Regions from separate parts of the Micromonospora sp. LOL_024 genome, predicted to be linked through region 2. Evidence: riboswitches for the same ligand, from Rfam matches in the RefSeq annotation. Region 2 holds a riboswitch; each other region holds the start of a gene.

Region 1 (2,256 bases), on a different contig from region 2:
CTGTCCAACGTGGCCAACCTGCCGATCACCCTCTGGCCGGGCATGAAGATCGGTCAGCTCTGCATCTTCCGGCTCTCCTCGCCGGCCGAGCACCCGTACGGGTCGGCCGTCTACGGCTCGCGCTACCAGGGTCAGCGCGGCCCGACACCGAGCCGCGCCTGGCAGAGCTGGCGCACCTGGCCCACGGGCTGACGCCTCAGCGGCCAGGAGCCGAACCTCGGTGGCCAACCGGCTGACGTCTCAGCCCGGCCGGCCGAAGCTGTGCACCGGGCTGCTGTCCAGCTGCTTCATCTTCACCGGCTGGCCCGCGCGGGAGGCGTGCACCACCCAGCCACCGCCGACGTACAGCCCGACGTGGTGCAGGTCCCGGTAGTAGAAAACGAGGTCGCCGGGGCGCAGCGCCCTACGGCTGACCGACGCGGTGACCTGCCGCTGCCGCGCCGCGTTGTGCGGCAGCGCCACCCCGGCCCGCGCCCACGCGGCCAGGATCAGCCCGGAGCAGTCGTAGGCGTTCGGCCCCTCGGCGCCCCACGAATAGGGCTTGCCGATCTGGGCGCAGGCGAAGGTGACCGCCTCTCCGGCCGGCCCGCCCGGATAGCTGGCCGGACAGGGCGCCGGTCGCAGCTGGCCGCCGCCCCCCTTGCCGTACGCCCGCAGTCGCAGCCGTTGCAGCCGGTCGATCTCGGCTTCGATCCGCCGTCGCTTCTCCGCGAGGTCCGCCTCGCTGCGCGCCAACTCGGCGCTGGTGCCGGCCAGCCCGTCCCGGGTGGCGGCGAGTTCGTCGCGCAACTCACTCGCCTGTCGCACGTCCTGCTGCTGGTAGTGGGCGTAGCGGTCGAGCGCGCCGAGTTGCGCGACGACCTCGCTCGGCGACCGGCTGCCCAGGAGGGTGTTGACGAACCGTACCTGCTCGCCCCGGTACGCCCGGGCGGCCAACGCGCCGACCCGGTCCATCGCCTCGTCCACCTGTGCCTCCAGCGGTGCGATCCGGGCGGTGAGGGCCTCCGTCTTGCGCCGGTTCGCGGCCAGGTCCTGCCGGGTGGCGTTGTGCCGTTCGATGACGGGTTCGAGCCGGTTCCAGTCCTCGTCGATCTGGCGCTCGATGTCGGCGACCGTGGGGTCGGCCTGGGCCGCTGTCGCGCCACCGGTCACGATCACGGCGGCCACGGTCAGCGCGGCTAGTGCGGTGCTGCTGCGGTACCAGCGGAAACGCGGCACAGCGGCCAGTCGACCGGACATCTCCGGCCACTGGGACCTGCGCCGCGGGGCGTCGTGTGCCACCGGGCTGCGTTCTCCTTCTCGCCACACCGCCTACCGGGTTAGCTGACGGGTTCGGGCGGGAAGGGACGCCCTACCGCGGCGATCGCGGATTCACCCCGGGCACCTGGGTCCCCGGCTCGCTCGTTCAGAAACGACTCGACGGTGTCGGACCGTTACCGCCCTGGTTGGACGGAGCTGCAAGCGGGCCGACGATTGCCCAGCGTAGAGACGATCGACGTCGATACGCAACACATCCACACCGCTACTCCCTGTGCTTAGATCTGACATCGGGAAAGGCCCCCGGTGCTTGACCGGGGGCCTTTCCTCGTTCCTGCGTGACCGCTCAACGGCGTCGCTCGGGCCGATCAGCCGGGTCGGCGGAAGCCGGCCACCGGCATCGTCGTGATCGGGGAGACATTGACCGGCTTCCCGGCGCGCGGCGCGTGCACCATCTGGTTGTTGCCCAGGTAGAGCCCGACGTGACTCACGTCGCTGCGGAAGAAGACGAGGTCGCCGGGGCGGGCGTCGGACCGGGAGATGGCCTTGCCCTCGCTCCACTGGGAGCCGGTGAAGTGGGTGAGGTAGATGCCGGCAGCCTTGTACGCGTACTGGGTGAGGCCGGAGCAGTCGAACGAGTTCGGTCCGGTGGCACCCCAGACGTACGGCTTGCCGACCTGGTTGCACGCGGTCCTGATGGCAGTCCGTGCCGCGTCACTGACCACACCGTTGATGGTCGGGCAGTTGGTCGTCTTGACCGTGGTCACCGGCAGCGAGCGCTCGAGCTTCTTGATCTCGGCGTCGATCTGCTTCTTCTTCGCCGCCAGCTGCTTTTCCTTTTTCTCCTGGTCGGCGATCAGCCCGTCGAGATCGGCCTTCTGGTCGTCGTACTTCTTCCGGATCTTCATGACGCCCTCCAACTGCCGACGCTCCTGCGTCGCCAGCCGGTCAAGGAGCGCCATCTGCTCGCCGATCATGTCCGGATTCACGCTGAGCAGC
Region 2 (2,256 bases):
CGACAGGTGCACGTGGTTGGTGTGGTCGCTGGACGGGTCGCCCCGGGCGCCGCTGTACGACTTCCATCCACTGCTGGGCAGCCAGATCTGCCGGTACCAGATCACATAGAGCACGGCGAGCCGGTCGGCGTTCTTGACGAAGTACGCGGCCAGGTTGTTGCCGTAGGTGCGGTCGCCGCCGGTGGCGTCTCCGCCGAAGCCGCCCTTCTGGGCGGCGAAGTCGCAGGCTCGGCCCTTCGGGTGCTCACCGGAACCGCCGGGGCGGTAGCAGGAGACGTACCGGGTGTAGCCGGCCGCCTTGGCCTGTTTCAACGCGTGCAGGGTGCGCGGGGTGATGCAGCCGTTGGCCGGGGTGGGGTCGTTGACGCTGCACGACTCCGAGGGCCACGAGCCGTCCGAGTTGCGGGGGGCCGCCTTGGCCGTTGGGCTGGACCCGCTGCTCCGCGGTGCCGTGCGGCTCGCCCGCTCGGCGGCCTCGGCCCGTTCCGCCGCCTTGTCCCGTTCGACGGACACGGTCAAGGCCCGCTCGGCCTGGTCCTTGCGCTTGGCCATCACGGCCACCTGCTTGCGCTGCTCCTGAACCTCGATGTCCAGGGCCTGCTTGGTCGCGCTGACCTTGTCGCGGGTGTCCTGGAGCTCGCGCACCGCGCGGTCCTCGTTGGCGGCCACCGCGTCCAGCGCCGCTGCCCGGTCCATGAAGCCAGCCGGGGAGCCGCTGCTGAGCAGCGCGGACGCGGCGCCAAGGCGCCCGCTGCGGTATGCCTGGGCGGCGATTTCCGCGACCTTGGTGTTGCGCTCGGCGAGCTGGCTCTCGGTCGTCGCGAGCTGCTCGGCGAGCTGCTTCTGGCGCTTGACCGAGTTGTCGAGCGCCGTCCTGGCGTCCAGGTAGCCCTTGCTGGCGGCCTCCAGTTGGTCACGGAGTGCCGGGGTGCCACCTTCGTCGTCAACGGGCGCTGCCGCGCGCAGCCCCTGCGGTGCCGCCGAGGCGGGCGCGAACGGGGCGAGCGCGGCGCCCAGGGTGAGGGCGAGTACAGCGGCGATCAGGGCTGCCGGTCTCGCTGTTGCCACTGCTGGCATGCACATGTCCTTCCGTCAGCCGCCGACCGGGTTAGCTGACGGGTTCGGGACGGAAGATCCCTACCGCTGACGCGGATGCACCCCAGGAACATGGTTCCCCGGTCCGCCCTGGCGGGCGATTAGGCGGCGGCCGCCGCCGGCACCGTCGGGTGCCGCCTGGCGGAGGCCGGGTCCGAGCCTACCGGTGCTCCTGCGACCGGTGCAGCTGGTGTTACTACTGGTGTTCACTTGCTGACTAGTAAACCAGGCTAAAAGCGACAATTTTGTCAGTTCGCCGAAGGTGGTGTCATTACCACTCGACTGCCCCGCAGTCGCCCGGGTTCGCCCGCGGCTCGACCTGGAGGGTGGCGTGCTCGATGTGGAACTCCTCGCGCAGCGCCGACCCGGCGGCGGTGAGCACGACGCCGACATCGGCGCCGGGGGCGACGGCCAGGTGGGCGGAGGCCACCTCCATGCCGGAGGTGAGCGTCCAGACGTGCAGGTCGTGGACGCCGGCCACGCCGGGAACCGCGGCCAGCCGGTCGTGTACCGCGGTGACCTGGAGGTGCTCCGGGGCGGCCTGCACGAGGATGCGTACCGCCGCCCGACCCAGCCGCCACGTCCGAGGCAGGATGAACGTGCCGATCGCGACCGCCACCAGCGGATCGGCCCACCACCAGTCGGTCAACGCGATCAGCAGGGCCGCCCCGATCACGCCCAGTGAGCCGAGCAGGTCCGCAAGCACCTCCAGGTACGCGCCGCGCAGGTTGATGCTCTCCCGGGCACCGGGTCTCAGCAGAGCGAAGGCGACCACGTTGGCGAGCAGCCCGAGCGTCGCCACCACAAGCATCGGCCCGGCGGGCACCTCGGGCGGGTCGCCGAACCGGCGTACCGCCTCGACCAGCACATAGACCGCGACGCCGGAGAGCAGTGCGGCGTTCGCCAGCGCGGCGAGAACCTCCAGCCGATAGAGCCCGAAGGTGCGCTGTGGGTCGGCGTCGGCCCGTCGGGTGGCGGCCATGGCGGCGAGCGCCATGCCAATGCCCAGCACGTCGGTGAACATGTGCCCGGCGTCGGAGAGCAGAGCCAGCGAGCCGGTCCGCAGGGCGGTGACCGCCTCGACCGCCATCAGGGTGCTGAGCAGGGCGAATGACGCCCACAGCCGGCCAGAGTGGCGATGCGCGGCGTTCGACACCGCGG
Region 3 (2,256 bases), on a different contig from region 2:
GCGGCAAGCTTCGCCATCCTGCTGACCTTCGTGCTGCCGGGCATCAGCGCCGGCCAGCCGCCGCTGGTCGTCGCCATCGTCGGCGCGTCACTGATCATGTTCGTGGTGCTCTACCTGACGCACGGCGTGTCCGCGCAGACCTCGGTGGCCGTACTCGGCACGCTCGGCAGTCTGGTCATCACCGGATTGCTCGGGTTGGCAGCCACCGGAGCCACCCAGCTGACCGGATTCGGCAGCGAGGACGCCACCACGCTGTCCATGTTCCGCGCCGACGTCGATCTGCACGGCCTGCTGCTGGCCGGCATCATCATCGGGTCGCTGGGGGTGCTCGACGACGTCACGGTCACCCAGGCCGCCACGGTCACCGAGCTGCACCAGGCCAACCCCGACGCCTCCCGCCGTGAGCTGTACCGCTCAGCGACCCGGGTCGGACGAGCGCACATCGCCTCGGTGGTCAACACCATCGTGCTGGCGTACGCCGGCGCCTCGCTGCCGCTGCTGCTCCTGCTCACCGCGGACTCCCGCGCACTGGGCCAGATCCTGACCACCGAGTTCCTCACCACCGAGATCGTCCGCAGCGTGGTCGCCACTCTTGGGCTGATCGCCGCGGTACCGCTGACCACCGCGCTGGCCACGGTGGTGACCACCGCCGGTCGCCCCGGCGCCGCCGACCTCAGTCGGGCCGGCGCGGCCACCGGCGGCCCCTCCCCCACAGTCCTCCGGCCGGCGACGGACCGGGCTGAGGCGCTCCAGGCGCTCAGCACCCCACCCACCCGCAACACGTCCCCCGCCACCCGCTCGGGGTGGCCCGACCCGGACAGGAGCACGGACACCACATGGTGACACTCCTCTACGTGACTGCTCCCGCCGATACGGCTCAGTTCCGTGTCGCTGGTCACCCAAAGCGATTACGAAATAACGCATCTAGCCGGGTTCGAGGCGTAGAAGCCCAGATGGACTCTCGGGTAACCTCACTGCCGGTCACCGCCGAAGGCGCGCAGCGGCGCCTGCGGTGCCACCGCCCAATCGCCGCGAGGCGAGCCGGGGACCCAGGCACGTGGGGTGAATCCGCGAGAGCGGTAGGGGCCACTTCCGTCCCGAACCCGTCAGCTAACCCGGTCGGCGGTCGATGGAAGGGAAAACAGTGACGGCACCCCTACGCCGCTGGTTGACACCCGTGGTGGCCGTGTTCGCCGTGTTCGCCGTGTTCGCCGGCCCGGTGCCGGCGGTGGCCGCGCCGGACGACCCCAAGCCGGCGGAGCACGACGACGACCCGCCGATGCTCAACGATCTGATTGAGGCGACCAACCGGGACTACTCCAAGGCCAAGTCCAAGTTGGAGAAGTCCAAGAAGCGGCAGCTGCAGTTCGCGGTCGAGGTTCGCCGCGCCCAGGCGGACCTGGACACCCTCTCCCCGCAGGTCGCCCAGATCGCCACCCAGTCGTACCGCACGGGCCGGGTCGGCGCGATCGCCATGCTGCTACAGAGCACCGCCCCCGACTCGTTCATCGGCCGCGCCTCCGCACTCGACGAGCTGAACCTGGTCAACGACAAGAAGCTCAGCGAGGTCAACGCGATCAAGGTCCGCGCCGAGCAGGCCAAGATCGCGCTCGACACCGAGGTTCGCGAGCAGCAGAAGCTGACCAACGACATGGCCCGCAAGAAGACCGAGGCGGAGAAGTCGCTCCGCCTGGTCGGCGGCGTGGGCCTCACCGGCGGCCTGGTCGACGCCACCTCCCCGGTGGCGCGGGTGGGGCCGAACCGGGCGTCGGACGGCGGCTGGAAGTCCGAGTCGTGCAGCCAGAACGACCCGACCACGTCGGGTTGCGTCACGCCCCGGACGCTGCACATGTACAAGGAGGTCAAGCGGGCCGGTTTCAACCGGTTCGTTGGCTGCTTCCGGCCGGGCGACAAGTTCGAGCACCCCAAGGGCCGGGCCTGTGACTGGTCGCTGCAGAACAGCGGCTTCAGGCCGTGGTACAACAACGACACCCGGATCTACGGCAACAACCTGGCGGCCTTCCTGGTCCGTAATGCCGACCGGTTGGGTGTCTACTACGTGATCTGGAACCGGCAGATCTGGTTCCCGGCGACGGGGTGGAGTTCCTACAGCGGCCCGTCGAACCACACCGACCACGTACACGTGTCGCTGCTCTGAGCGCTCCGCGACGAATGGAGGGCCGTCCGGTCATTGGGCGGGACGGCCCTCCATTCGTCGGCTCAGGCGGCGGCCACCACTTCGGCCAGGTCGGCGGG

The links. A riboswitch is a leader RNA that binds a small molecule or an ion and turns the genes downstream of it on or off. The one in region 2 is predicted to bind cyclic di-AMP.
Region 1: another riboswitch for cyclic di-AMP. It lies ahead of ACFHWY_RS26655 (NlpC/P60 family protein); the one in region 2 lies ahead of ACFHWY_RS09675 (coiled-coil domain-containing protein).
Region 3: another riboswitch for cyclic di-AMP. It lies ahead of ACFHWY_RS23115 (coiled-coil domain-containing protein); the one in region 2 lies ahead of ACFHWY_RS09675 (coiled-coil domain-containing protein).

Annotation. Positions count from the first base shown of each region.
Region 1 is NZ_JBHMIS010000055.1:8,754-11,009, reverse strand. It holds gene dcd (dCTP deaminase) at 1-192, shown strand, start outside; gene ACFHWY_RS26655 (NlpC/P60 family protein) at 241-1,281, opposite strand; cyclic di-AMP (ydaO/yuaA leader) riboswitch at 1,294-1,432, opposite strand; gene ACFHWY_RS26650 (NlpC/P60 family protein) at 1,626-2,256, opposite strand, start outside.
Region 2 is NZ_JBHMIS010000006.1:37,542-39,797, forward strand. It holds gene ACFHWY_RS09675 (coiled-coil domain-containing protein) at 1-1,077, opposite strand, end outside; cyclic di-AMP (ydaO/yuaA leader) riboswitch at 1,082-1,213, opposite strand; gene ACFHWY_RS09680 (cation diffusion facilitator family transporter) at 1,367-2,256, opposite strand, start outside.
Region 3 is NZ_JBHMIS010000030.1:31,407-33,662, forward strand. It holds gene ACFHWY_RS23110 (YibE/F family protein) at 1-843, shown strand, start outside; cyclic di-AMP (ydaO/yuaA leader) riboswitch at 1,010-1,141, shown strand; gene ACFHWY_RS23115 (coiled-coil domain-containing protein) at 1,145-2,158, shown strand; gene ACFHWY_RS23120 (carbonic anhydrase) at 2,221-2,256, opposite strand, start outside.